DNA from 3 places in the Cellulomonas sp. ATA003 genome. Region 3 is predicted to be linked to each of the others. Evidence: predicted binding sites of a transcription regulator. Region 3 holds the regulator's gene; each other region holds the start of a gene.

Region 1 (9,474 bases), 1.6 Mb from region 3:
CGAGGTCTGACGCTCCCGCGGCGCGTCAGCCCGGGTCGGGGCCGACGGCGACCGGGCGGGCGCCGTCGGCGGACCACTGGGACCACGACCCCGGGTACAGCGCGGCCTCGACGCCGAGGGTCGCGAGGGCGGCCGCCTCGTGCGCCGCGGTGACCCCCGACCCGCACATGACCCCGACGGGACGCCGGTCCACCGCCCCGGTGGCGGCGAAGCGGTCGCGGAGCACGCCGGCCGGGGCGAACCGGCCGTCCGCCGTGAGGTTCCCGGCGGTCGGCAGGCTCACCGCACCGGGGACGTGCCCGGCGCGCGGGTCGACCGGCTCGACCTCGCCGCGGTAGCGCTCGGCCGCGCGCGCGTCGAGGAGGACGCCGTCCGGCGCCGCGGCGAGGGCGGCCGCGCCGTCGGCGCCCAGCGTGGGCAGGGCACCCGGGCGCAGGACGACGTCCCCCGGCGCGGGCACGACGTCGCCGATCTCGAGCGTCCCACCGGCCGCGACCCACGCGTCGACGCCGCCGTCGAGCAGGCGCACGTCGGTGCGCCCGGCCCACCGCAGCAGCCACCACGCGCGGGCGGCGGACATCCCGCCGACCGCGTCGTACGCGACCACCGGCACACCGGCGCGCACGCCCCAGCGCCGGGCCGCGCGCTCCAGGTCGGCGAGCACGGGCAGCGGGTGACGTCCCGCCGCGGCCGACGGCGGCGCCGCGAGCTCGGTGTCGAGGTCGACGTAGACGGCGCCCGGCACGTGCCCGGCGGCGTGCTGGGCGCGCCCGTCGGTGCGGCCGAGCGCCCAGCGGACGTCGAGGACGGTCACCGGCGCACCTGCCTCCAGGAGCCGGGCCAGGGTGGCGGCGTCGACCAGCACCCGGGTGCGGGCGTCGTCGGCCGGATCGCGACCGGCCCTCACAGCGCGAGCCGCATCGTGAAGGCGTCGACGTTCTCGGGCTGGTAGTAGCCCCGCCGCCGGCCGAGCCGCGCGAAGCCGGCGCGCTCGTACAGCGCGAGCGCCGGCGCGTTGTCGACGCGCACCTCGAGCAGCACGGACGCGGCCCCGAGCTCGCGGGCGCGGTCGACGAGCCCGTCGAGCAGCAGCCTCCCGAGGCCGCGTCCCTGGTGGGCGGTCGCGACGCCGATCGTCATGACCTGGGCGTCGTCGCCGTCGAACCACAGGCCGGCGTACCCCACGGGCGGCGCCTCCCGTCCCGGCGCGAGCCCGAGGTACCAGCGTCCCGGCCCCGCCAGCTCCTCGGCGAGCATGGCGGCCGACCACGCCCCCGCGCCGAACAGCTCGCGCTCGAGGTCGACCAGTGCCGGCAGGTCCGCCGTGGTGAGCGGCCGGAGCACGGCGACGGCGTCGCCCGGCGCTCCGCTCGTCCCCGTGCTCATCCCAGCGCCCGCTTGCGTGCGGCCGGCTCCATGACGTCGGGGCGGCGCAGGTACAGCGGCTCGGACGGCTGCGCGACGCCGCGGGTCCGGCGGGCCAGCGCGAGCCGCGCCAGGACCGCCGGGTCGGGGTCGAGCGGGGCACCCGCGGCCCCGGTGAGGTGGTCGGGGTACAGCGCCGCGCCGCGCCCGACAACGACGGCGCCGTCGGCCACGCCGTCGTCCGCGAGCTGCGCGGGACGGGCGACCGCAGGTCCGGTCAGCGGCTCGACCTCTGCAGCACCGGCTGGGTCGCCGGCTGGGTCGCCGGCGGGGCCGACGCGGTACCGCGCCCAGTAGACCTCGCGGCGCCGGGCGTCGGTCGCGACGAGGACCTCGCCGCCCGGCGCGAGCCCGAGGTCGGCGACGGCCTGCGCCGCGAGCGCGTCGAGGCTGCACACCCCGAGGACCGGCACCCCGAGGGCGAGGGCGAGGGTGCGCGCGGTGACCAGCCCGACGCGCAGGCCGGTGAACGGCGCGGGACCGGTGCCGACGACGACGGCGGTGAGGTCCCGGCGGTCGACCCCGGCGTCGCGGAGCACGTCGGTGACCATGGGCGCGAGCAGCTCGGCGTGGCGCCGCTCCTCGGTCAGGTGGCGGGCGGCCAGCGGGGCGCCCTCGTCGGTGGTGAGCGCGACGGCGACGGCGGCCGAGGTGTCGAGAGCGAGGACGGGCACGCGCGTCAGCCTACGACCGGCAGCTCGACCCCGGCCCAGCGCGGTCCGACGCCCCGCAGCTCGACGACCCGGGTGCCGGCGGAGGCGTCCTCGTCCTCCCCGGACGCCGCACGGGCCGGGCCCGACCCGCCGACGCCGAGCGTGCCCGCACCGCCACGCGGGCGGCGCAGCGACACCTCGAGGCGGTCCTCGGCGAGCGACTCGACGAGCCCCTCGCCCCACTCCACCACCGTGACCGACTCGTCGAGGCTCGCGTCCAGGTCGAGCGCGTCGACCTCGTCGAGCGACCCCAGGCGGTAGGCGTCCACGTGCACGAGCGCCGGTCCGTCGGTCAGCGACGGGTGCACCCGGGCGATGATGAACGTCGGCGAGGCGACCTGACCGCGGACGCCGAGACCGGCCCCGATGCCCTGGGTGAACGTCGTCTTGCCGGCACCGAGGTCGCCGGTCAGCACGACGAGGTCGCCCGCACGCAGCAGCCCGGCGAGCGCGCGGCCCAGCCGGCGGGTCGCGTCCGCGTCGGCGAGCTCGGTGCGGGTCACGTCCGGCTCGGTCATGCCGCGCTCCCGCCGGTCGCGACGGCGCCGGCGAGGCCGCCCTCGTGGTCCGTGGCGGCGCCGGCCGCGGCGGCGTCGGACGGCGCCTCGCCCACGTACTCCCGCGGGACGCGCGCGCCGACGCGGGTGACGATCTCGTAGGAGATCGTGCCCGCGGCGCGGGCCCAGTCCTCGGCGGTGGGACCACCGGCGGCGCCGGTGCCGAAGAGCTCGACCCGATCCCCCGCGACGTCCCGGGCGTCCGGCCCGAGGTCGAGCACGAACTGGTCCATGCAGACCCGTCCGGCGACCGCGCTGCGCCGACCGCCGACCTGCACGGGCCCGCCGGGGTGGTCCGGCAGCGACCCGGACGCGTGCCGGGGCACGCCGTCGGCGTACCCGATCGGCACGACGCCGAGCACCGTTTCAGCCGGCGTGACGTAGGCGTGCGCGTAGGACACGCCGTGGCCGGCGGGGACGCGCTTGACCGTGGCGAGCTCGGCCTCGAGGGTCATCGCCGGGGTCAGCCCGTACGCGCCGGGACCACCCAGCGCCGGCACCGGGGACAGCCCGTAGACCGCAAGCCCGGGCCGCACGAGGTCGTGGTGGATCGCGGGGTTGGTCAGCGTGGCAGCGGAGTTCGCGAGGTGCCGGACCTCGAGCGTGGCCCCCGCGGCCTCGACGACCCGGACGGCGTCGGCGAAGACCTCCGCCTGCCGGCGGACGGTCGGGTGGTCCGGCTCGTCGGCGAACGCGAGGTGCGACCACACGCCGGTCACCCGCAGCGCGCCCTCGGCCTGGGCGCGCAGGGCGCCGTCGAGGACGTCCGGCAGGTCGGCCGGCGTCAGCCCGTTGCGCCCGAGGCCGGTGTCGACCTTGAGGTGCACGCGCGCGGTGCGGCCGGTCGCGCGGGCGGCGGCGACCACGCGGTCCAGCGCCCACGGGGCGGCGACGGAGAGGTCGACGTCGGCGAGGAGCAGCGCCTCCATGGGGACGCCGGTGGAGTACAGCCAGGTCAGCACCCGGACGTCCAGGCCACCGGCGCGCAGCGCGAGGGCCTCGTCCGCCTGCGCGGCGCCCAGCCAGGTCGCGCCACCGTCGACGGCGGCGCGGGCCGTGGGCAGCAGGCCGTGCCCGTACCCGTCCGCCTTGACCACGGCCATGACCGCGGCGGTCGGCGCGTGGTCCGCGAGCGCGCGGACGTTGGACCGGATCGCACCGAGGTCGACGACGGCGCGGGCGGGGTAGGAGCTCACGCGCGCCAGTGTCCCACCGGGAGGTCCTGGCCCCGTGCGCCCGGCGGCACCGCGGGCAGCGCGTGCGGCCCCGGCACGGCCGTCCCTGCGCCGCCCAGCAGGGCCGCGACCGTGCCCGGCACCGCGTGGGCCACCGCGAGCGCGTGCACGGGGCCACCGGGACCGGACCGGTGCGCCGCGAGGCCGTGCAGCAGCGCGGCGGCGGCCGCGAGCGCGGCGGCGAGCGCCGGGTCGGCGGCGACGTCGGCCGACCGGCCGGCGAGCAGGGTCCCGAGGACCCCGGCGAGGACGTCCCCGGCCCCGGCCGTCGCGAGCCACGCCGGTGCGTCGGCCTGGCTCCACACCGACCCGCCAGCACCGACGACGAGCGTCGTCGGCCCCTTGAGCAGCACGGTGGCACCGGTCAGCTCGTGCGCGCGGCGCGCCCAGCGCAACGGCTCGGCGTCGACGTCTCCGCGGTCGACGGACTCCCCCGCGCCGTGAGGAGCGTCGCGAGCTCCCCGGCGTGCGGCGTCAGGACGACCGACGGCGGGACGCGGTCGGGCAGGAGGCGGAGCGCACCGGCGTCGACGACGGCGGGCAGGTCGTCGCGCAGCGCGGCGGCCAGCGCGTCCCGGACGCGTCCGGCCTGCTCGGCGTCGTCCGGGTCGACGCCGGGGCCGAGCACCCACGCCTGCACGCGCCCGCCACCGGTGACGACCTCGGGGCGCGCGGCGAGCACCGCGTCGGCCACCCGCTCGGGGCCGAGATACCGCACCATCCCGGCCCCGGCGAGCACCGCCGCGCTGACCGCGAGGACGGCCGCTCCCGGGTAGACCGAGGTCCCGGCGACGACGCCGACGACGCCGCGTGTGTACTTGTGCGCGCCCGCTCCGGGCACCGGCCACAGGTCCGCGACGTCGTGCGGCTCGAGGCGGGCCACGGTCGGCGGCGTGGGGCTCAGGTCGAGGCCGATGTCGACGAGGTCGACGTCCCCGGCGGCGCCGGTCGCCGGCGGCAGCAGGAGGCCGGCCTTGACCGCCCCGAACGTGACCGTGAGGTCGGCGGGCAGGACCGGGCCGGATCGGGCGCCGTCGCCGACGCCGATGCCGCTGGGGACGTCGACCGCGACGACGTCCGGGGCGCCGGGGGCGGCGTCGTCGGCCAGGAGCTCGGCGAGGAGCGTGACGAGCTCGCCGGCCACCCCGCGCGGCGCACCGTGCGCGCCGATGCCGAGGAGCCCGTCGAGGACGACGTCGGCGGCGACCGCCTCCGCGAGGGCGTCACCCACCCAGACCCGGCGGCCCGCGCCGTCGTCGACCACGGTGAGGACCCGGCCGCCCGCGGCCCGCAGCGCGGCGAGACCCGGGCCGTGCACGGCCGACGACGTCGTCACGGCGACGACCGCGACGCCACGACGGGCGAGCTCGGCGCCCGCGTGCAGCGCGTCCCCGCCGTTCGACCCCGGGCCGACGAGGGCCACGACCGACGCGCCCCGGACGCCGCCGCGGCGCTCGCGCAGCAGCCGGCAGACGCGGACGGCGAGGCCGAACGCCGCCTGCGCCATGAGCGCACCCTCCGGACCGGCCGCGAGCAGCGGCTCCTCGGCGTCCCTGACCTGCTGCGCGGTGTACCCCAGGATCACGCGTCTCATCCTCGGTGCACGGGCGCGCGCCGGCCACCGGCCGCGGTTAGGGTCCGGCGCATGCGATTCGGACTCTTCATCCCCCAGGGCTGGCGGCAGGACCTCACCGGCATCGACGCGAGCGAGCACTGGGCGGTGATGAACGGTCTGGCGCAGCACGCCGACGACGGCGACGCGTGGGAGTCGATCTGGGTCTACGACCACTTCCACGCCGTCCCCGAGCCCAACGGCGAGGCGACGCACGAGGCGTGGAGCCTCATCAACGCGTACGCCGCGAGCACGCGGCGCGTCCGGCTCGGTCAGATGTGCACCTGCATGGCGTACCGGAACCCCGCGTACCTCGCGAAGGTCGCGGCCACCGCGGACGTCATCAGCGGCGGGCGCGTCGAGATGGGCATCGGCGCCGGCTGGTACGAGCACGAGTGGCGCGCCTACGGCTACGGGTTCCCGTCCGCCGGGGACCGCATCGCCGCGCTGGACGAGGGCGTGCAGATCTTCCGCCAGCTGTGGAGCACGGGCGTGGCGTCGCTCGACGGCCGCTTCTACCAGGTCGACGGCGCGCAGCTGTCGCCGCTGCCGCTGCAGACCGACGGCCCGCCGCTGTGGATCGCCGGGGGCGGCGAGAAGAAGACACTGCGGATCGCGGCGCAGCACGCGGCGTACACGAACTTCGCCGGCGACCCCGAGACGTTCACGCACAAGTCCGAGGTGCTGCGCGGGCACTGCGAGACGCTCGGGCGGGACTTCGGCGAGATCGTCCGGTCCGCCAACTACAACGTGGTCATCGGCGAGAACGAGGCCGAGGTCCAGGACCGCCTGGCGTGGGTCCACGACCACTACCGCCAGACCGTGCCGGCCAAGGCCGACGGGGTGCTCGAGGAGTTCCGCAACGGCCCGCTCGTCGGGACGCCGGAGCAGATCGTCGAGAAGCTGACCGAGCTGCAGGGCCTGGGGATGACGTACGCGATCACGTACTTCGCCGAGGCCGCGTACGACCGGTCCGGCATCGAGCTGTTCGAGAGCCAGGTCGTCCCGGCGCTGCGGTGACGGGGGCGGGGGGCGGGTCCGTGTGACGGTGGGCCGGGGCGGGGTCGGCGGAGCCGACTGCGGGCCGGTTCGGTCGCGGGGCTGATGCCGGGACTAGCCGGGGCCGACGGCGGATCGAACGCCGCGGTCTTGCGGACCTGCCCCGGCCTCGCCCCGGATGCCTGCCCCCGCGCGCCGGTTCTGCGGAACGTGCGACCTCACCAGGGGCGCCCGGTCGCACGGCGCCGGGTCCTGCTCTCCGGGGACGACGCGGACAAGCCCGTACGGGTGCTGTCAGGCGAGGAGAAGACCCAGCTCGCTCGGAGTGTTCGCTGTCCACAGCCTTTTCCCGGCACCCCACGATGTCAGAGGGCCCCGGTAGACTTCGAACAAACGTTCGAAGCGCGGAGGTGGCGGCGATGGCGATCGAGTCGATGCTCGCCACGCGCGTGGCCGCCTCGTCGGCGGCGCCCGCTCCGGGCGCGACGACGGCCACCGCGGGACCGCCTGCCGCCCCCGCTGGGTCCGGGGCTCCGTCGACGGCTGGCGCGACGGCCGCCCTGGCCTCCGGGCGGGCGATCGTGGCCGCGATGACGGCACTGACGAGCCAGGTCGGTGAGGCAGCCGGGTGGTCACCCGGGGACCGGTCGGCGTTGCTGGCGGACCTGGACCGAGCCATCGACGGCCTCAGCGTGGTCCGCGGAGCCGTCCTGGTGGCTGACCGGGACGCCGGGGTATGGCGGGGAGCGGGCGACCGGTCCTACGAGGCAGCACGGGGACGCACGTCGGGCGCGGGTGCGCGAGCTGCCGGGGCGCAGGTCCGGCAGGCGGAGCAGCTCGACGCGGCCCCTGTGGCGGCCGCGGCGGTGGTCGACGGGCGGATCACGGCCGGGCACGCCGCGGTGCTCGGGAAGGTCGCGGCGACCGGGACGCCGACCCAACGTGCGCTGATCGCCGACCCGGCGGTGCAGAGGGCCCTGGTCGAGGTCGCCGAGCGCCAGGACGCGGGCACGTTCCAGGTCACCGTGGACCAGTGGGTAGCGGGGGTGGACCCCGACGGGTTCGACCGTCAGCACCAGGCGGAGCGGTGCGAGCGGTACCTGCACCTGTCCCAGTCCTCGACCGGGACGTTCCTCAAGGGGCGCCTGGACCCGATCGCCGGACACAAGGTCGCCCTGGCGTTGGAGGCGCTGTCGCCGCGGCCGGCGGAGGACGACGACCGTGACCCCGGGCAGCGGCGCGCGGACGCGCTGACAGACATGGCCGAGCACGTGCTGGCCGACCCGGGCACCAAGCCCGGCGGGCACGTCCCGCCGCAGATCACCATGATCCTCACCCCGGACACCTGGGTGGCCGCCCGGTCCGAACGCGACCGGCGACGCCGCGCAGCCGGTGCCAGCACCGTGAATAAGGCACGCACGGGCGCCCGCGTTGCCACGGGCATGCGCGCAGGCGCTGGTGGCGTGGGGCCCGTCGCCGGCGACTCAGCCGGCGACGCGGCCGGTGGCCCCGTGGCCCGCACCGAACCGGTGGCCTACCCGGCGGCGACGCTGGAGGACGGCACCCCCGTCCCGGTCAGCGAGCTCGCGGCGGCGATGTGCGACTGCGACCTCACCCGCGCCGTCATCGACGCCGACGGCACGCCCCTGGACCTGGGCCGGTCGCAGCGGCTGTTCACCGGGCAGCTGCGCAAGGTGATCATCGCCCGCGACCGCGAGTGCGGATGGCCCTCCTGCCACGCACCGGCGCGGTGGTGCCAGATCCACCACATCACCTGGTGGGACCGCGACAACGGCCCCACCTCCGCCGACAACGGCATCCTCATGTGCGGGTTCCACCACCACGAGACCCACCGGCGCGACCTGGTCATCACCCGCGCCCCCGGCACCGCAACGGCGACGTCACCGCCGGGTCGATCACCGGGCACCGCACCGCCCGGACCACTCGCCCGGGCCACCTACCGGTTCCGCGACCGCACCGGACGAGACGTCGGCACGCACCCCGGCGCCGCGCCGCCGCGGGAGCGCCACCACCCCACACCCGACGCCCCCTCTCCGGCCGTGGAGGATCCGTCCCTCGGCGGCGCCGGGCCACCCGGCACAGGGTGCGACGCAGCGCGGGTCAGCCCGCTAGCGCGGCCGACCGACGTGGCGGTACCGCGTCCACCGACGACGACCCGGCGACCCGACGAGCGACGGCCCGTCGTCGGGCGCAGCCGACCCACGGGGCGGTCGGCGGTCCCGGGGCGAAGAGGCGAACGATGAACTGGACGCCACGTGGACGACTGACCCGTTTGCCGGCGCCCGAGTGCCGAGCTCCCCGTCGAGGCACGGCTGACATGAGCGGGAGACGTGCCGAGGGGCTCGCGGGACGGGGTGCGACGGCGGTGCGCACGGCCACGCGACGGAGTCCCGCCTGCCGCCGCACGGGGCGCGCCGACGTCAGCCAGGATCCGGCCCGCACCGGCGGGTCCGATACGGCGGGGAGGCAGCGGCCTCCTCGCGCTCGCCACGTGCGGCGTGCGGGAGCTACGCCGGGTCACCCTCCGCGATCGCCACGGCGGACGCGATGCCGGCGTCGTGCGAGATCGACAGGTGGAAACGCGCCACACCGAGCTCGTCGGCGCGCGCGGCGACGGTGCCCGTCACCTCGACGACCGGCTGGGCACCGACCGTCCGGCGCACGGTCGCGTCCTGCCAGCTCATCCCGGCAGGGGCGCCGAGCGCCTTCGCGATCGCCTCCTTGGCGGCGAACCGCGCGGCGAGCGACGCGGGCGGCAGCTCGCGCTCGTCCGGCGTGAACAGGCGGTCCCGGAGCGCCGGCACCCGCTCGATGGTCGCCATGAAGCGACCGACGTCAACGACGTCGATCCCGACCCCGATGATCACGTCGGTCGCCCGCCGGTCGTCACTCGACGGTGACCGACTTCGCCA
Region 2 (9,474 bases), 1.9 Mb from region 3:
GGCGGCGCGCCACCGATCGGCGCGCCGCGGGGCGCATGGTGGGCACCAGGTCGCCGCCCGTGAGCAGGACGACGTCGGCGTCCGGGCGCCGCTCCGCCACCTCGGCCGCGGTCTCCACCCCGGTGAGCCCGCCGCCGACGACGACGACGCGCGCACCCGGGGCGGCGGAGGCGAGCGCCGTCCGTGCCGCGGTCGCGCCGGCCGACGAGCCGATCGCGTGCGTGTGCTCGTGCGCGCCGGGGACGTCGTGGTGGGGTTCGCTCCCGACCGCGTGGACGAGCAGGTCGTACGGGACGACCGGGTCGGCAGCGACCGGCGCCAGGTGGACGTGGCGGCGGGACGCGTCGATGCGCTCGGCCCGTCCGACGACGATCTCGACGTCCGGGTGCAGGACGTCCCGCAGCGGAACGGACGCCGACACCCGGCTGCCGGCCGCGAGCTCGTGCAGGCGGACGCGGTCCCAGAACACGTCGGTCGGGTTCACGAGCCGGACGCGGGTCCGGGCGGCCTCGGCGGCGGTGAGGGACGCGCGCAGCCGGTTGGCGCACAGGACTCCGGCGTATCCGGCGCCCAGGACGACGACGGTCCGGCGCGGGGTGGGCGTGCTCATGGCGGCTCCTCGAGGTGGACGGCGGGTCGTCACGTCTGACGAGACAGGCCGACCGGATGTGAGGTCGTCACCCTGTGAGGTGGGTCACGAGCCCGCGCGCGCCTCCGCCTCGGCGACGAGCGCCCGCAACTCGGCGACGTCGACCGACCGCGGCGGGCGACCTTCGATGACGAGGCGGTGGGCGGCCGCCTGGACGGCGTCGTTCACCGGCGTCGGGACGCCGTGCAGCCGGCCGAGCAGGCCGATCTCGCCGTTGAGGTAGTCCACCTCGATGCTGCCGGTGCCGCGCGCGAGACTCTGCCACGTCGAGCTGCCGCCACGCGACCCGCCGGTCGACCGGACCTGCACCGCGTCACCGCGCCGCTCGCGCTCCTCGTCCGGCGTCGAGAACGCGATCCCCGCGGCGTGGAGCACCGCCTCCCCCTCGGTGCGCAGCCGGCGGCCGAGCTCGTCGGTGCCCGGACCGTTGCCGCACGCCGCGTCGAGCCCGTTGCGCAGGTTGCTGAGCAGCTTGCCGTGCTTCCAGCGCATGACGTCGGCGTCCTCGGGGGCCAGAAACCGGCTGGCCGCGAGCGCGGTGGCGACCTGCGCCGAGACGTCGTCGAGCGGGCCACCCAGCCGGCCGACCGTGAGCATCCCGGAGTACGGGCCGCCCTCGGCGTGGATCGTCCCGGGCTCGAGATAGGTCGCCGGCAGCCAGACGCAGACCGGGTACACACGCCGGAACACGCGCAGGGCGGCGACCTCGTTCGCGACGCCGTTCTGCGCGACCACGAACGGCAGTCGCGTCGCTGCGGTGCCGGGGGACGCGGCGGTGGCCGGGGTGGCGGACGGTGTGGCGGTCACCGGCGTGGCGGATGGCGCGGCGGTCGCCGGCGTGGCGGATGGCGCGGCGGTCGCCGCGGTGCCGGACGACGCGGCGGTGGCCGCGGTGGCGGACGACGCGGCGGTCACCGGGACGTGGGCCCACGTGTCGAGGACCGCCGGGGTGTCCTGCGACTTGACCGCCGAGACGAGGACGTCGTCGTCGGTCAGCGTCAGCTCGTCCGGTCCCGCGACAGCGGGGACCGGAAGGTTCGCGACGCCGTCGGGGGTGTGCAGCTCCAGGCCGCGCTCGCGCAGCGCGTCGAGGTGGGCGCCGCGCGCGACGAGGACGATGTCGTGGCCGGACTCGTGGAGGCGCCCGCCGATGGTCCCGCCGACCGCACCGGCGCCGATGATGATGAATCGCACCGCCGCATCGTTGCGCACGGGCGAGCGTGGGGCGCGGCGGTGGGGGCGGGGGTGCGTGGTGCGTGGCGTCGCGAGCTAGCGACCAGGGGCGCTGCCGCATGGGCGCGGCGGGTAGCGGCGCAGCGACAGCGCCGGGGCGCAGCGACAGCGCCGGGGGCGCGGCGGCAAGCGGCGCGGCCACACCGGCGCGGCAGGTGGTGGCGCGGCGGCAGCGGCGCGGCAGCTCAGCGACACCGGCGCGGCAGGTGGTGGCGCGGCGACGAGCGGTGGGTGGCGCCGACTGCGGCGGGCAGCGGAGCACGAGGTCGCGCACTCCGGGTGCTCGAGGACCATCCACAGATGGCCGCGCGCTCCCCGCGTGTCAGTGCCGAGCGATAGGATTCGAACATCAGTTCGAGCGTGGAGGTGAGGCGCCATGACCACAGACGCACCTCCACGCGCACCCGGGACCACAACGGCATCCCGCGCCGATGACCTCCCCGGGGCAGCAGCGCTGACAGAGGTCCAGGCGGCGACGGCTGTGCTGTCCCGGCTCCGAGCGCTGACGGCGCACGCCGACTCGTGGGCACCAGAGCTCCGGCGAGAAGTCCTCGCCGGGCTCGGGCACGTGGTGGACGGGATGACCGCGACCCGTGCCGCCGTGCTCGTCGCCGAGCAGCGGTCGGGGGCGTGGCAGGGATCCGGGGACCGGTCGTTCGCGAGCTGGCACGCGCGGACCTCGGGGAACGGCGACCGCTGCGCCACCGCGCAGGTGCGTCAGGCCGAGCGACTCGCCGTCGTGCCGCAGGTGGCTGACGCCGTCGTGCAGGGTCGCATCGGCCTCGAGCACGCCGAGGCGATCGCCGGTCTGGCCGCCACCGGGACACCGGCACAGCAGGAGGCGGTGTCGTCGCCGTCCGCACAGGAGCAGCTGATCGCGTTGGCGGGCGAGGTCGATGCCGGCGCCTTCGGTGGGGCGGTGTCGCGATGGGCGGCGGCGGTCGACCCGGACGCCCTCGAAGCCGATCACCAGGCGCAACGCCGTGAGCGCTTCCTGCACGTGTCGGACACCCCGCGCGGTGCGTTCCTGCGGGGTCGACTGGACCAGGCGGCCGGACGGCGACTTCGCCACGCCCTGGAGGCGCTGACGCCCCGCCCCGCCGCGGACGACGACCGTGACCGCGGCCAGCGAGCCGCGGACGCCCTCGACTCGATGGCGCAGGCCATCCTCGCGGCGGCGGACACCAAGCCGGGCGCCCACGTGCCCCCGCAGGTGTCGCTGATCATGACCCAGGAGGCCTGGGTCGCAGCCCGCGCGCACCGTGACCGGCAACGCGCCGCGGCCTCGTCCGCGGGTGCGGGCTCGGGTGCAGCTGCGGATGCGGATGCGGATGCGCGTTCGGGTGCGGGTGCAGGTTCGGGCGCAGGCGTGGGCAGTGCTGACGCGACCCAGGTCACGCAGGACGCCGGGGCTGCGCCGCACCCGAGCTCGTTGTGCACGCCGGCGACCTGGGAGGACGGCACCCCGGTTCCCGCGAGCGAGCTCGCGATCGCGCTGTGCGAGTGCGACGTGACGCGCATCGCGGTCGACGCGAACGGCGTCCCGGTCGACCTCGGACGCACGCAACGACTGTTCACCGGAGAGCAGCGACGGGCGATCATCGCCCGGGATCGAGAGTGCATCTGGCCGTCCTGCCACCAGCCGGCTCGCTGGTGCCAGATCCACCACCTGCGCTGGTGGGACCGGGACTCCGGCCCCACCAGCCTCGACAACGGTGGCCTGGTCTGCAGCTTCCACCACCAGGAGATCCACCGGCGCGACCTCGTGGTGATCCGCCACGTCGGCTCCGACACGGATCCCCCTGGGCAGGACCACCGAACGGCGGAGGTCGACCGCCGGGCACCGGACGACGTCGGCGTCGCGAGCTGCTCGCTGCCGTCACCTACGAGATCCGTGACCGCTCGGGACGCATCCTCGGTGAGCGACCACGACCACCGGGTCCGCCCACGGGTGCGGCGACGGCGACGACCCCACCCGGAGCGACGGCACCCGCCGCCACGGTGCCGAGCGCGGCCGCAGGAACCGGCGCGATGACGCACGGCTCGACGAGGAACGGCTCGCCATCGGACAGCGGCTGTCGTGACCTGACGCTGTTCGACACCGGCTGAGGTGGCAGCTGAGGTGGCGGCTCAGGTGCCGTCGAAGGTGCCGATTGAGGCCCCGGCTGCGGTGTCGGCTCTGGTCAGGGTCAGTTCCCGGCGCGGGCGCAGGTCGCAGCGCCACCCGCACCCGGGCGCAGGCACGGCTCGTGCGCAGCCACAACGCCCGCTCAGGGCACCGGCTCGCGCAGGCACGGGACCCGGCGTGGGTGGCGAGCCTCCGCGACCCTAGTCCGGCGGAGACGGCTCAGCGCGCGTCGTGTCCCGTGAATCGCTCGGCGCCGCGCTTCGGACTCGTCGCCGTGGCACGCTCGCAGCGCTACCCCGACCACCCGTGACAAGCGACGGAGAAGGACGCATGGAGTACACCAAGCTCGGCAGCACCGGCCTCGACGTGTCCCGCATCGCACTGGGCTGCATGACCTACGGCGAGCCGGACCGCGGCAACCACTCGTGGACCTTGACCGAGGAAGCGAGCCGGCCGCTCCTGAAGAAAGCCGTTGAGCTCGGCATCACGTTCTGGGACACCGCCAACGTGTACTCGGACGGATCGAGCGAGGAGATCGTCGGACGCGCGATCAAGGACTTCACGCGCCGCGAGGACGTCGTGCTGGCGACCAAGGTCCACGGGCGCATGCGTCCCGGTCCGAACGGCGGCGGGCTGTCGCGCCGGGCGATCCTGCACGAGATCGACGCGAGCCTGACCCGGCTCGGCACCGACTACGTCGACCTGTACCAGATCCACCGGTGGGACCCCACGACGCCCGTCGAGGAGACCCTCGAGGCGCTGCACGACGTCGTCAAGGCCGGCAAGGCCCGCTACATCGGCGCGTCGTCGATGTGGGCGTGGCAGTTCAGCAAGGCCCTGCACCTGCAGCGCGCGAACGGTTGGACGCGGTTCGTCTCCATGCAGGACCACCTCAATCTCCTCAACCGCGAGGAGGAGCGCGAGATGCTGCCGCTATGCGCTGACGAGGGCATCGGCGTCATCCCGTGGAGCCCGCTCGCCCGCGGCCGCCTCACGCGCGACTGGCAGGCGTCCACGGCGCGCTCGGAAACCGATGAGTTCGGCAAGACGCTGTACTCGACCGAGGGCAACGACGCCGAGATCGCCGCCGCGGTTGCCGCCGTCGCCACCGACCGTGGCATCCCGCGCGCGCAGGTGGCTCTCGCCTGGGTGCTGCAGGTGCCCGCGGTCACCGCACCGATCATCGGGGCGAGCAAGGCGAGCCACCTCGACGACGCCGTTGCGGCGCTCGAGATCGACCTGACGGGCGAGGAGGTGGAGCGACTGGAGAGCCCCTACCAGCCGCACCCGGTCGCCGGCTTCTAGGCCGAGCGCAGCTCGATGTCGGCGAACGACGTCACGTAGTGCTCGGCGTCGACCGGGACGGCCGCCAGCAGCGGCATGTACGCCACTGCCTCCTCGCGGAGCATCGCCTCGGTCGTGAAGTCGTGGCCGTCCCGGTAGTGGTAGACGAGCCTGACGTGCCCGCGGGGCGGCGCCGCGTGCGGCGGCGCGGGCTGCGGCGGCGCGTTGTCCGACGATCCGGTGTGCCGGTCTGCGGTCATCCCCATGTGATTCCCCTCGACGTGAGCGCGACGTCGCGCTCTGCTCAGGTCCGGCTGCTTCCACCATGACCCTCCGGCGTGGTGAGCGCCATCCGGCGCGCGGGTGAACGGTGGACGCATCGGCAGCTCTTGGGTCCAAGGGCCCGGGGCGGACCCGTCCCGCCCACCTAGCGTGGTGCGGGCCGGGGCGGCACCCGCCGCTCCGCGGTGGTGGACGACGTCGTCGTCGCAGCGCCCGCACCGGCACCAACACCAACACCAACACCAACACCAGCACAACACCGGGAGACCACCGTGAGACGACCGATCGCCGCCGCGACGCTGGGGCTGCTCATCCTGGCCGGCTGCTCGACGACCGGGCCCGGCGCGGCGCCCGCTGACGCGCTCGATCCTGCCGGTGTCTCGACCGGGACGACCGGTGACCTGCTCGCCGCGTACGAGCTGACCGGCATGGACGCGCCCGCGATCATCGACCACCTCGACCGGCTCCCGCTCGACCGACGACCGACCGACCTCATGGCCTCCGTGCGCCCCGACGCGCTCCTGCTCGGCGCGGGCGACGACGAGGTGGTGCTCGACATCCCCGACGACCGCTTCTACGTGTCGGTCGCGCCGTACGCGGACGGCACCCACGACTGCTTCTTCCACAGCCTGACCACGTGCCGCGGTGAGATGCCCGATGAGGAGATCGACGTCCGGATCGTCGACGACGCCACCGGCGAGGTCCTCGTCGACGAGACGACCACCACGTTCGACAACGGCTTCGCCGGCTTCTGGCTGCCCCGCGACGTCGAGGGCTCGATCGAGGTCACCGTCGACGGCCGCACCGGAACCGCGGCCTTCTCCACCACCGCCGACGGCGCCACCTGCATCACCACCCTGCGGGTCGCCTGATCCACCGTGCGGGCCGGACCGCGCGGTCCTACCGTGGACCCGAGCCACGACCACGACGGAGGAACCACCATGGGATTCATCGGCAGAGCGGTGAAGAGCGGGATCGCCATCAAGGCGGGGCAGATGATCATGCGCGAGGCGCAGAAGCCCGAGAACCAGCGCAAGGCCAAGGAGCTGCTGGCCAAGGCGAAGAACCGCAAGAAGTAGGAAGTCCCCTGAAGCAGGGCGGGTCGCGCGTACCCACGCGACCCGCCCTCCGCACGTCCGGTGGGTGCTCGACCCCGTCCCCGATCGCAACCTGGCCGGGCTCGGTATCGGTGACCCGCCGGTCCAAGACGCGATGGGCGACCGGCCACCGGGTCATCGCGACGATCGACCGTCCGCCCGAGCGAGGCGGCTGGCCCCGCTGCCAGGATCAGCCGGTCGGGTGAGCCCGAGCCCGTGGAGCCACACGCTGTCCATCGCGCGCGCGGGCAGCGCGGCCCGCATCGCCCGCAGGGCGTGCGCGTCACGGCCCACGAGGGTGCGAGGCCGGACCCGTCGCGCGGTCAGGACCTGCTCCACCGCGCGGGCGACGGTGTCCGGGGGCGCGGCACCCGCACGGAGCTTCGCGACCAGCTTCCGCTCCCCGCGAAGTGCCGGGCGTAGAGAGCGCGCAGGTCGTCCGGCAGGGCGGCCTCGAGCGTGTCGATGAGGTCGTCCATCGTGTGCCAGGGGTCGGTGTCGATGACCCCCGGCTCGATCAGCGCCACCCGGACGCCGAAGGGTGCGAGCTCGACGCGCAGGCAGTCGGCGGTCGCCTCCAGGGCGAACTTCGAGGCGTTGTAGAGCCCGGTGAATGGGAACGACACCAGTCCGTTGACCGAGGAGACGAACACGATCCGTCCCCGGCTCGCCCGCAGCCGTGGCAGCACCGCCCGGGTGACGGCGAGCGGCCCGACGAGGTTGACGTCGAGCTGCCGGTGCATGTCCTGCCGGGACAGCGTCTCCACCGGCCCGGCGACGGCGATGCCAACGTTGTTGACCAGTGCGTCGAGCCGGTCCGGCAGGACGGCGTCGAGCGCGTCGACGTCGCCGTCCTCGGTCACGTCAAGACGCACCGCGCTGATCCGGGCGGATTCCGCGACGAGCGACGCGGCGGCGGCGGCGGTCCGGACGCCACCGACGACGTGCCACCCCCGGGTGGCGAGGCGGACGGCGACAGCGCGGCCGATGCCCCGGCCGGCGCCGGTGACCAGGACGGTGCGGGTGGCGGTCATCGAGATCCCCTCCGACGGGTCGGCAGGTCACCACCCTGCCGCCGCGACGACACCTCGAGGCGAGTAGTGCGGTACCCGGAACGGCGTGGCTAGCATCACGGCATGGGGCGGCAGTGGCCGCTCACCGGCCGCGACGGCGAGCTCAGGGCGGTCACCGCCGCCATCCGGCCCGGTGCGGCGGGGATCCTCGTGTCGGGAGCCGCCGGGGTGGGGAAGACCCGCCTCGCGCGTGAGGCCGCGGCGCGCAGCCGGGGGCTGTGGCGTGGGCGCTCGGCAGCCGGGCGGCCCACCCGTTCCCGCTCGGCGCGTTCGCCGGGCTCGTCGACGTCCCCGCCGGGGACGCCGCCGGCGCGGTCACCCGCGCCCTGGACGCACTCGTGCGGCGCGGCCGGCTGGTGCTCGCGGTCGACGACGCGCACCTGCTGGACGACCTCTCGGCGGTGGTGCTGCACCGGGTCGTCGTCCGCGGGATCGCCCCCGTCCTCGTCACGGTGCGGGACCGGGAGACCGCGCCCGACCTCGTCACCGCACTGTGGAGGGAGGACCTGCTCCCCGGCTCGACCTCACGCCGCTCGACGCCGCGGCGACGTCGGCGCTCGTCGCCGAGGTGCTGCAGGGGCCGGTCGAGTCCGCGTCCGCCCACCGACTGTGGCGGATGTCCCGCGGCAGCCCGCTGCTCCTGCGGCACCTGGTCACCGAGGAGATCACCTCAGGTCGGCTGAGCCCGACCTCCGGGCTGTGGGCGTGGACCGGTGACCCGCACCTCTCGCCCCGGCTCGCGGCCCTGCTCCAGCACGAGATGGGTGCCCTGGCACCCGCGGTGCGGACCGTGGTGGACCTCGTCGCCCTCGGCGAGCCGGTGGGGGCCGCGACGCTGCTCGACCTGGCGACCGCCGACGCGGTGGAGGAGGCCGAGGGGCGCGGCCTCGTGCGATCGGCCGGCGGCCCCGCGGGACCGGTCGTCCGGCTCGCTCACCCGCTCTACGGCGAGGTGCGCCGTGAGTCGATGGGTGGCGTCCGCGCCCGCCGGCTGCGCGGCCTGCTCGCCGCGCGCCTCGACGGGGAGGCGGATCCCCTGCAGCGGGCCGTCCTCCTGCTGGACTCGGATCTCGCCCCCGACCTCGACCTGTTCCGGCGCGCCGCCGCGAGGGCGCTCAGCTTCCACGACCTGCCGCTCGCCGAGCGGCTGGCCCGCGCCGCCTCGGCCGCGGGGGCGTCCACGGATGACGGCAGCTGGGACGCCCGCCTGCTGCACGCCTCGATCCTGTCCTGGCTCAGCCGCGGCGCCGAGGCCGAGACCGTCCTCGCCGAGCTGGTGACCGACGCACCGAGCGGCGAGCTCCGGGCCCGCGCCCGCGTGTACCGGGCGGGCAACCTGCTGTGGACGCTCGCCCGGGCGGACGAGGCGCGATCGGTTCTCCACGGTGCGCTCGACGCCCCCGACGCGGGGCCGGCCCGTCCGGCGGTGGAGGCGATGGCGGCCGCGCTCGACGCCGCGCTGGGTGACGCCCGGGCGGCGGTGGCCCGAGGCCGCGCAGTGCTCGCGCACCACCCGGACGATCTGGACGACCTCACCCGGACCCTGGCCACCGTCGCGGTGGCGGCCGGCGCCGCGGTCACCGGGCGGACGGATCTGCTCGACCAGGTCGTCCGCGACGGGGGCGCCGTCCGGCTGCCAGGCGCGATCCCGGTGTTCGGCCTGGCCGACTGGGTGCTGCTCGGGTACCGCCTGGCCGGGGACCCCGTGACCGGGGTCGAGACGACCCG
Region 3 (9,474 bases):
GTTCGACCACAGCGCGGCGAACGCGACGTCGTCGGGCACTGCGTCGGGCGTGACCGCGTGCACCCCGGCCAGCCCCAGGCGCTCGGCGTTGCGCCGGACGAGGTCCAGCGCCCGCTCGTTGACGTCGACCGCCCACACCCGGGCGTCGGGTGACTCCATCGCCAGGGTGAGCGCGACCGGCCCCCACCCGCACCCGAGATCGAGCAGGTCGCCGGTGGCGGGTGGTGCGGGGACGCTGCGCAGCAGCACCTGCGTGCCTAGGTCGAGCCGACCGGGGAGAACACGCCGCCCGCGGTCTCGACCGTCACGTCCCGGCCGGCGAGGCGGACGTCGAGCGTGCGGCGCTCGTCGGCCGAGGCGGGCCGGGCGGTGAAGTAGTGGTCGCCGGCGGCGTCCGTGCCGTCCGGGCCCGCTGTGCCGTCTGTGCCGTGCGTGCCGTGCGTGCCGTCCGTGACGTCCGGGACGGAGGCGGTGCGGGGGTCGTCGTCGGGCACGCGGCGAGCGTAACGGTCGGGCCGGCGGCGCCCGCGGCGCGGCGTCACGCTGCCAGCGAATTGTGTCGCGACCGTGGGCGGTGCGTGTCACGCTGGAACGACACGCCAGGACTTCACGAAGAGGTGCATGTGACCCATCCCCACACCGGACACCCCGACGCCACCGGCCAGCCCGAGGACGGCAGCGACGTCGCCGCTGCCGAGGCCGTCCCCGAGCGCAGCGCGCAGGACGTCGCCGACGACGTCGTCGCGCGGGTGCTGGCGCGGGCCGGGGGCAGCCCGCAGGTCGACGCGGCGGGGCACACGTCGTACGACGGCGACCAGCTCGACCTCGAGGAGCGCACGTCGCTGCGCCGGGTGGCCGGGCTGTCGACCGAGCTCCAGGACGTCTCCGAGGTCGAGTACCGGCAGCTGCGGCTCGAGCGCGTGGTGCTCGTCGGCGTCTGGGGCGAGGGAACCGCCGAGGACGCCGAGATCTCGCTGCGCGAGCTCGCCGCACTGGCGGAGACCGCGGGGTCGGTGGTGCTCGACGGGCTCCTGCAGCGCCGGCGCAACCCGGACCCGAGCACCTACCTCGGCTCGGGCAAGGCCGCCGAGCTCGCCCAGCTCGTGCGCTCGTCGGGTGCGGACACCGTCGTGGTCGACGGCGAGCTCGCCCTCCCAGCGCCGCGCGCTGGAGGACATCGTCAAGGTCAAGGTGATCGACCGCACCGCGCTGATCCTCGACATCTTCGCCCAGCACGCCAAGTCCCGGGAGGGCAAGGCGCAGGTCGAGCTGGCCCAGCTCGAGTACCTGCTGCCGCGCCTGCGCGGGTGGGGCGAGTCGATGTCCCGCCAGGCAGGTGGTCAGGTCGGCAGCGCGAGCGCCGGCATGGGGTCGCGTGGTCCCGGTGAGACGAAGATCGAGCTGGACCGCCGGCGCATCCGCAACCGGATGGCCAAGCTGCGCCGCGAGATCGCCGCGATGGAGCCCGCCCGGGCGACCATGCGGTCCTCGCGCCGCAGGCACGGCGTCCCGTCGGTCGCGATCGCCGGGTACACCAACGCCGGCAAGTCGTCGCTCCTCAACCGCCTCACCGGCGCCGGCGTGCTGGTCGAGAACGCGCTGTTCGCGACCCTCGACCCGACCGTGCGGCGCGCACAGACCCCGGACGGGCGGGTGTACACGCTCTCGGACACCGTCGGGTTCGTGCGGCACCTGCCGCACCAGCTCGTCGAGGCGTTCCGCTCGACCCTGGAGGAGGTCGCCGAGGCGGACCTCGTGCTGCACGTCGTCGACGTCTCGCACCCGGACCCCGAGGGGCAGATCTCCGCCGTCCGGCACGTGTTCGCGGACATCCCGGGGGCGATGGACGTGCCCGAGGTCATCGTCCTCAACAAGGCCGACGCCGCCGACCCCGCGGTCGTGGCCCGGCTGCGGTCGCGCGAGGTGCACTCGATCGTCGTCTCCGCGCGCACCGGTGAGGGCATCGAGGAGCTGCTCACGCTGATCGCCGACCAGCTGCCCCGGCCGGGCGTGCAGGTCGACGTCGTCATCCCCTACGGGCGCGGCGACCTCGTCAGCCGTGTGCACGTCGAAGGGGAGATCGAGACCGAGCAGCACACCGAGCGCGGTACCGCCCTGCGGGCCAAGGTCGACGCGGCGCTCGCGGCCGAGCTCGAGCAGGCGGCGGTCGCCGCCTCCTGACGCCGGCCGGGTGCCGGCCGAGGCACCGGCGCGCTCGCCGGTGCCACCGGTGGTGGACCGTCAGCCGGGTGGCACCGGGGCGGCGACTACGCTGTCCCGGTGCCCGTGACCTCCTCGACGGCCGCCTCGGCGGCCTCGCCCGGCACCGGCGACCGCGGTGACACCGGCGCCGCCGTCGGCGTCGCACCCGACGGCGCGGACGGCCCGCACCGCTCGCCGGCGGACGAGGTCGACGCGCTCCTCGACGTCGCGGTCGGGCGGCTCGGGGGTGCCCGGCGCGACGGGCAGCACGCCATGGCCCGCGCCGTCGCCGAGGCCATCGACCGCGGGGAGCACCTGCTCGTCCAGGCCGGCACCGGCACCGGCAAGTCGCTCGGCTACCTCGTCCCGGCGGTGCGGCACGCGGTCCGGGAGGACGAGCGTGTCGTGGTGTCCACGGCGACGCTCGCCCTGCAACGCCAGGTCGTGACTCGCGACCTCCCGCTGGTCGCGGACGCGATCGCCCCCGAGCTGCCCCGGGCGCCGCAGATCGCGCTGCTCAAGGGCTGGCACAACTACCTGTGCGTGCACAAGGCGACCGGCGGCTACCCGACCGACGACAGCGCGACGCTCTTCGCGCTGCCGGTGGACGCGCGCGCCGAGCACGCCGGCGCCGCCGACCACCCTGCGGCCGACGGGGACGGGGAGCGGGTCGGTGACCTCGGCGCGCAGGTGCTACGGCTGCGCGCGTGGGCGGACGAGACCGGCACCGGCGACCGTGACGACCTCGTCCCCGGTGTGAGCGACCGGGCCTGGCGGCAGGTGTCCGTCACGTCCCTGGAGTGCGTCGGTCCCCGGTGCCCGATGATCGCCGACTGCTTCCCGAACCGGGCGCGCAACCTGGCCAAGGAGGCGGACGTCGTCGTGACGAACCACGCGATGCTCGGCATCGCGGCGTCCGGCGCCCAGAACGTGCTCCCCGAGCACGACGTGCTCGTCGTCGACGAGGCCCACGAGCTCACCGACCGGGTCACGGCGCAGGCCACCGTGGAGCTGTCGGTGGCGAGCGTGGAGCACGCCGCGCGCCTCGCGCGGCGGCACGGCGGCGTCCCGACCACCGACCTCGACGCGGCGAGCGTCGCGCTCGGCGCGGTGCTCGCCGAGCTGCCGGAGGGCCGGTTCCGCGACGGGCTGCCGCCCGACGCCGTGGGTGCCGTCGCCGCGGTACGGGACGCGGCACGCGGCCTGGTCAGCGTCCTGAAGCCCGAGGGGACCCCGCCCAGGCGGCCGCCGAGGGCGGGCTGAAGATGGCGGCGTCGGCGGTGCTGGCGCTGTTCGAGATCGCCGACCGGATGGCCGGAGACCCCGACCGGCCGCAGCACGACGTGCTGTGGTGCTCGCGTGGCGACGACGCCGGTGGTGGATGGCGCGGTGGCGGCATGTCGAAGCTCCACGCGGCACCGCTGTCCGTCAACGGCCTCATCCGCACCCACCTGCTCGCGGGCCGGTCCGGGGTGCTCACCTCCGCCACCCTCGCGCTCGGCGGGTCGTTCGTCCCGCTCGCGCGCGCGCTCGGGCTGGAGGGCGGGGCCCGGACCGGCGAGGCGTCGACGGTCGTGCCGGAGCGGCCGGAGGCGGGCGGCAGGCGGCCGGAGGCGGGCGGCAGGCGGCCGGAGGAGGGCGGCAGTCGACCGGAGCCGGACAGCGAGCGCGCGTGGCGGGCGGTCGACGTCGGCAGCCCGTTCGACTACGCACGCCAGGGGATCCTCTACATCGCGTCGCGGCTGCCCGCACCGGGGCGTGAGCCCACGACGGACGCCCAGCTCGACGAGATCGCCGCCCTCGTGACCGCGGCGGGCGGGCGCACGCTCGGGCTGTTCTCCTCGCGCCGTGCCGCGACCGCGGCAGCCGAGGCGATGCGCGAGCGGCTCGACGTCCCCGTGCTGGTCCAGGGGGACGACCAGCTGCCGACGCTCGTGCGCCGCTTCGCCGAGGACCCCGCCACCTGCCTGTTCGGCACGCTGTCGCTGTGGCAGGGCGTCGACGTCCCCGGGCCGTCCTGCCGGCTCGTGCTCATCGACCGGATCCCGTTCCCGCGCCCGGACGACCCGGTCCGGTCGGCGCGGTCCGAGGCCGTGGTCGCCGCCGGCGGCAACGGCTTCATGCAGGTCGCCGCGACCCACGCCGCCCTGCTGCTCGCGCAGGGGGCCGGGCGGCTCATCCGCAGCACGGAGGACCGCGGCGTGGTCGCCGTGCTCGACCCGCGCCTCGCGACCGCGCGGTACGGCGAGTTCCTGTCCCGGTCGCTGCCGAGCTTCTGGCGCACTACCGACCGCGCCCGGGTGGTCGCTGCGCTCGAGCGGTTGTCCGCCTAGCCTGGACGCGCGCTCTCGTGCGCCGGCACACCCGCGCCGGCGTGTGCCGACCACCCCCGGAGGACCCGTGACCGACACCTCGTCCCAGCCGCACCCCGCCGACTCCCCGCTCGCCCCCGCGCGCCGGACGACGAAGGTGGCGGTGGTCGGTGCGGGTGCTGTCGGTGCGACCATGGCGTACGCGGCGCTCATGCGCGGTGCGGCCCGGACGGTGGCGCTCTACGACATCAACGCCGCCAAGGTCGAGGCGGAGGCCCTCGACCTGGGGCATGGCATCCAGTTCATGCCGATGGCCGAGGTGATCGGCTCGGACGACATCGCGGTGTGCGCTGACGCCGACGTGGTCATGGTGACCGCCGGCGCGAAGCAGAAGCCGGGTCAGACCCGCATCGACCTGGCCGAGAACACCATCTCGCTGGTCAAGACGATGCTGCCGGCCCTGGTCGAGGTCGCGCCGCACGCCATCTTCGTCATGGTCACCAACCCGGTCGACATCGTCACCTACGCCGCCGGCAAGATCTCCGGGTTGCCGCGCGAGCAGCTGTTCGGGTCCGGGACCGTGCTCGACTCGTCGCGGCTGCGGTACCTCATCGCCCACCACACCGGCGTCGCGGTGCAGAACGTCCACGCGTACATCGCGGGCGAGCACGGTGACACCGAGTTCCCGCTGTGGACGTCGGCCACGATCGGTGGGGTGCCGCTGCTGGACTGGCGCGGGTCGCGCAGCGCGGGACCGCTCACCCCGAGGTGCGCGAGTCCATGACGCGCGAGGTCATCGACTCGGCCTACCGGATCATCGAGGGCAAGGGCGCGACGAACTACGCCATCGCGCTCGCCGGGTCCCGGATCATCGAGGCGGTGCTCAAGGACGAGCGGCGGGTGCTGCCCGTGTCGAGCCTGCTCGAGGGCTACCACGGCGTCAGCGACATCTGCCTGTCCGTGCCGACCGTCGTCGGTCGCCGCGGCGCGGAGCGTCAGCTCGAGGTCCCCATGTCCGACGACGAGCTCGCCAGCCTGCGGCACTCGGCCGAGGCCCTGCAGGCGGTCGCGCGGCGCTTCGGGCTCTGAGCCCGCTGCCGGGCGGACGAGGCTCGGCAGGGACGTGCCCTCGCCGGCCTCGCCGGCGCCTCAGGACCGGTCGGGACGCGCATCGGCCGTCCGGGCCGGGGGCCGCTTGACGGCACCCGGCACGTCCTCGTCCGTCCCGTCGCCCGACGGTCGACGGTCGACGGTCGACGGTGCCCGGCCGTCCGTGTCGGCGAAGGTGCCGGTGCCGGCGTCGGTGCGGGTGGCGGTGTGGGTACCGGTGTCGGCCTCGGGGTCCGGAGCGGCCGGGTCGGGCTCGTCCGGGGCGACCGGCTCGTCCGGGGACGCCGCCGACGCCCCACCGGCTCGGCGCAGCGCGTCGAGCGCGCGGGGTCCGGGATCGCGCAGTGGTCCGGGCATGAGGTCCCTCCTGTCGTCGGCGACCCAGCGTGCCGCCGGCGCCCTCGTCCCGCACCCGGCGGCGGCGCCGCGCCGCCAGGGCGACCGGCCCCGTCGGCCTGCGGTCACAGGCTCCGCAGCACGCTCACCACGCGCCCGAGGACCTGCGCCTGGTCGCCGGGGATCGGCGCGTAGGCCGCGTTGTGCGGCATCAGCCACACGTGGCCGTCGGTGCGCTTGAAGGTCTTGACGGTCGCCTCCCCGTCGATCATCGCCGCGACGACCTCGCCGTTCTCCGCGACCGGCTGCCGACGAACGACGACCCAGTCCCCGTCGCAGATGGCGGCGTCGACCATCGAGTCGCCCGCGACCTTGAGCAGGAACAGGTCGCCGTCCCCGACCAGCTGGCGGGGGAGCGGGAACACGTCCTCGATCACCTGGTCGGCGAGGATCGGACCACCGGCCGCGATCCGACCGACGACGGGCACGTACGACGGTGCCGGGGCGGAGTCCTGCGAGGCGAGGCTCTCCTCGCCGTAGGGCTGCGGTGCCGGCTGCCCCTGCCACGCCGAGATCGAACGCGAGTCGTCCGGCTGCACGACCTCGATGGCGCGCGGCCGGTTGGGGTCCCGACGGAGGTAGCCCTTGCGCTCGAGCGCGGTGAGCTGGTGTTTGACGCTCGAGGGGCTGGTCAGCCCGACCACCTCCCCGATCTCGCGCATGCTCGGCGGGTACCCGCGCTGCTCGACCGAGGACCGGATGGTGTCCAGCACCAGCCGCTGGCGCGGCGTGAGGCCGTCGCCGCCCGTCCCGCCGTCGGGCAGGACGTGCACGGAGGCGAGGTCCTGGGCGTCCGCCGTGGGGCCGTCCGGGCCGGGTGTCGTGCCGTCGTCTGCCACCGAAGTCCTCCTCGTCACCGAGCCCCCGACCGTGCGCCCGGTCGGCGTGTGGGTGGCTCGTGGTGCGCTGTCCGCGTGCTCGCAAGCCTAGGAGCGCCGAGGCCGGGTTTCAAACACCTGTTCGATCGTGTCTCGACGTGTCGGGCGAAGCGTGCTAGACATTCGTACAGACGTTCGACGAACAGACGTTCGGCCCGGACCGACGGAGGGAGCAGGACGATGAGCGCAGCAACGATGACACCCACGACGACCGGCGGGGCGAGCTCCACCTGACACCGCGCGGTCGCCGCGCGGTGCGGACGGTCGCGGTCCTGCTCGCAGCGGGCGCGGTGTTCACCGGTGGGCGTGCCGTCGCCGACGCCCCGGCCTCGCCCGTCGCGGTCGACACCTACACCGTGGGCAGCGGCGAGACGCTGTGGTCGATCGCCTCCGGCTTCACGGCTCCGGGTGAGGACGTGCGGGAGACGGTCGACGACCTGGTGACCCTGAACAACCGTGCGTCCAGCGGTCTGGTCGCCGGCGAGCAGATCCTGGTGCCGGCCGGGGACTGACCCGCGCGCGGAGCGCGGGCCGGCCGGATCGCCGGGCCACGACGGGCGCGTGTGGTCGGCGCCGTGGTCCGGGCGCACCTTGCAGGCCCGGGAGGGCGCCGCCTAGGTTGGGCGGCAGTTGTCATAGGTGTCAGCGGCCGCAGCCACCACATGCCAGACCAATCGGATCGGGGTGCCCGGCCGCTCCGAGGGGCCGGAGGCCGCTGTGCACTGCCCGTTCTGCCGTCACGCCGACTCGCGGGTCGTCGACTCCCGGACCTCCGACGACGGGTCGTCCATCCGCCGGCGTCGGCAGTGCCCGCAGTGCAGTCGCCGGTTCACCACCGTGGAGACCGCGAGCCTGTCGGTCGTCAAGCGGTCCGGCGCCACCGAGCCCTTCAGCCGCGAGAAGATCGTCAACGGCGTGCGCAAGGCGTGCCAGGGGCGTCCGGTGTCCGAGGACGACCTCGCCCTGCTCGCCCAGCGGGTCGAGGAGATGATCCGCAGCACCGGCAGTGCCGAGCTGGACGCGTACGAGATCGGGCTGACGATCCTCGGTCCGCTGCGCGACCTGGACGAGGTCGCCTACCTGCGCTTCGCGAGCGTCTACCAGGCGTTCGACTCGCTGGACGACTTCGAGGCGGCCATCACCGTGCTCCGCGCCGAGCACGAGGCGTCCGCCGTCGACGCCGGCTCGCCGTTGTCCGACGCGGGCTCCGGCGACCCCGTGACCGACGACGCAGGCTCCGCCCACGGGGCGTCGGACGCCACCGCCGGCACGACCGGCAGCGGCTCGCCGGCGACCGAGCCCGCCCGCTGAGCGGACGTCAGCTCGCGGTCCGGCCGGCCTCGGTCGGGTCGCCCGGGGCCTGGCCGAGCAGCCGCTCGCGGACCACTCGGCGCAGCACCTTGCCGATGGGGGACCGGGGCAGCTCGGCGACGACGTCGACGCGCCGGGGGACCGCGTAGCGCGCGAGGCGCTGCTCGCACCACGCGCGGACGGCAGCCAGGTCCGGGGCGCCGGCGCCGGGGGCGAGCACCACGGCGGCCGCGACCGTCTCGCCGAGCTCACCGCCGGGCAGGCCCACCACGGCGGCGTCCGCGACGCCGGGCATCGCCCGCAGGTGGTCCTCGACCTGCGACGGGTACACCTTGAAGCCGCCGGTGATGATCATCTCCTTGGAGCGGTCGACGAGGGTCGCCGACCCGGCGTCGTCGACCACGACGATGTCCCCCGTGCGCAGCCACCCGCCCGGCAGCAGCGATCCGGCGGTCTCCTCCGGACGGTTCCAGTAGCCGGCGAAGACCTGCGGGCCGGCGACGAGCAGCTCGCCACGCTCGCCCGGCTCGACGTCGCAGGTCGGGTCGTCCACGTCCACGACGCGGATGCGGGTGCTGGGGAACGGCAGGCCCAGCGTCCCCGGCCGGCGGTCGGGCGAGCACGGGTTGCCGAGCGCCACCGGCGAGGTCTCCGTCATGCCGTACCCCTCGATGAGCAGGCCGCCGGTGAGCGCCTCCCAGCGCGCGGCGGTCGACGCGGGCACGGGCATCGCCCCGGCGAACGCGACCCGCACCGACGTGAGGTCGGCGCCGGTCGTCTCGGCGACGGTCGCGATGCGGTCGAACATCGGCGCCACCCCGGGCAGGAAGGTCGCCGGGCGGCGCGCCTGCGCGGCGACGACCGCCTCCGGGTCGAACTTCGGGAAGGCGACCAGCGTCGCACCGATGCGGGTCGCGAACGTCAGGCACAGGGTCAGACCGAAGGCGTGGAAGAACGGCAGGATCCCGAAGACGGTCTCCTCGCCGTCGCGCAGACCCGCCCACGCCGCGCCCTGCAGCGCGTTGGCGACCAGGTTGCGGTGCGTGAGCACCGCGGCCTTCGGGGTCCCCGTCGTCCCCCCGGTGTACTGCAGGAGCGCGGTGTCGCCGGAGCGAGGCCGCGCGACGTCGTCGGGCACGGGGGCGGCCTGCCGCACGAGCGTGTGCCAGTCCGGGCAGCCTGCCGGGACCGGCGCCTGCAGCTGGGCGCGCGTGGCGCGTGCCCGGGCGACGGGCAGGCGCAGGGCGAGCCGCTTGAGCGGTGGC

What was found. The regulator LexA, encoded in region 3, represses DNA repair genes until DNA is damaged. The targets are predictions, from matches to a motif close to TCGAACANNTGTTCGA.
Region 1: a site for LexA is predicted at 6,927-6,942, ahead of REH70_RS01675 (DUF222 domain-containing protein). Genes of this name have one in related genera too.
Region 2: a site for LexA is predicted at 2,225-2,240, ahead of REH70_RS04820 (DUF222 domain-containing protein). Genes of this name have one in related genera too.

Annotation. Positions count from the first base shown of each region.
Region 1 covers NZ_CP133990.1:320,513-329,986, reverse strand. Annotated here, with positions in the region: gene REH70_RS01720 (malonic semialdehyde reductase) at 1-10, shown strand, start outside; gene REH70_RS01715 (sulfurtransferase) at 26-907, opposite strand; gene rimI (ribosomal protein S18-alanine N-acetyltransferase) at 904-1,386, opposite strand; gene tsaB (tRNA (adenosine(37)-N6)-threonylcarbamoyltransferase complex dimerization subunit type 1 TsaB) at 1,383-2,099, opposite strand; gene tsaE (tRNA (adenosine(37)-N6)-threonylcarbamoyltransferase complex ATPase subunit type 1 TsaE) at 2,105-2,656, opposite strand; gene alr (alanine racemase) at 2,653-3,891, opposite strand; gene REH70_RS01690 (NAD(P)H-hydrate dehydratase) at 3,888-4,325, opposite strand; gene REH70_RS01685 (NAD(P)H-hydrate epimerase) at 4,295-5,515, opposite strand; gene REH70_RS01680 (LLM class F420-dependent oxidoreductase) at 5,576-6,562, shown strand; gene REH70_RS01675 (DUF222 domain-containing protein) at 6,961-8,805, shown strand; gene REH70_RS01670 (holo-ACP synthase) at 9,070-9,429, opposite strand; partial or broken gene glmS (glutamine--fructose-6-phosphate transaminase (isomerizing)) at 9,449-9,474, opposite strand, start outside.
Region 2 covers NZ_CP133990.1:960,668-970,141, reverse strand. Annotated here, with positions in the region: gene REH70_RS04830 (FAD-dependent oxidoreductase) at 1-610, opposite strand, end outside; gene REH70_RS04825 (2-dehydropantoate 2-reductase N-terminal domain-containing protein) at 695-1,843, opposite strand; gene REH70_RS04820 (DUF222 domain-containing protein) at 2,463-3,917, shown strand; gene REH70_RS04815 (aldo/keto reductase) at 4,341-5,315, shown strand; gene REH70_RS04810 (hypothetical protein) at 5,312-5,560, opposite strand; gene REH70_RS04805 (CueP family metal-binding protein) at 5,849-6,448, shown strand; gene REH70_RS04800 (SDR family NAD(P)-dependent oxidoreductase) at 6,997-7,707, opposite strand; gene REH70_RS04795 (hypothetical protein) at 7,965-8,429, shown strand; gene REH70_RS04790 (helix-turn-helix transcriptional regulator) at 8,363-9,474, shown strand, end outside.
Region 3 covers NZ_CP133990.1:2,838,848-2,848,321, reverse strand. Annotated here, with positions in the region: partial or broken gene REH70_RS14235 (class I SAM-dependent methyltransferase) at 1-383, opposite strand, end outside; partial or broken gene hflX (GTPase HflX) at 624-2,181, shown strand; partial or broken gene REH70_RS14225 (ATP-dependent DNA helicase) at 2,287-4,535, shown strand; partial or broken gene REH70_RS14220 (L-lactate dehydrogenase) at 4,708-5,603, shown strand; gene REH70_RS14215 (hypothetical protein) at 5,664-5,981, opposite strand; gene lexA (transcriptional repressor LexA) at 6,086-6,793, opposite strand; gene REH70_RS14205 (LysM peptidoglycan-binding domain-containing protein) at 7,153-7,410, shown strand; gene nrdR (transcriptional regulator NrdR) at 7,616-8,209, shown strand; gene REH70_RS14195 (AMP-binding protein) at 8,217-9,474, opposite strand, start outside.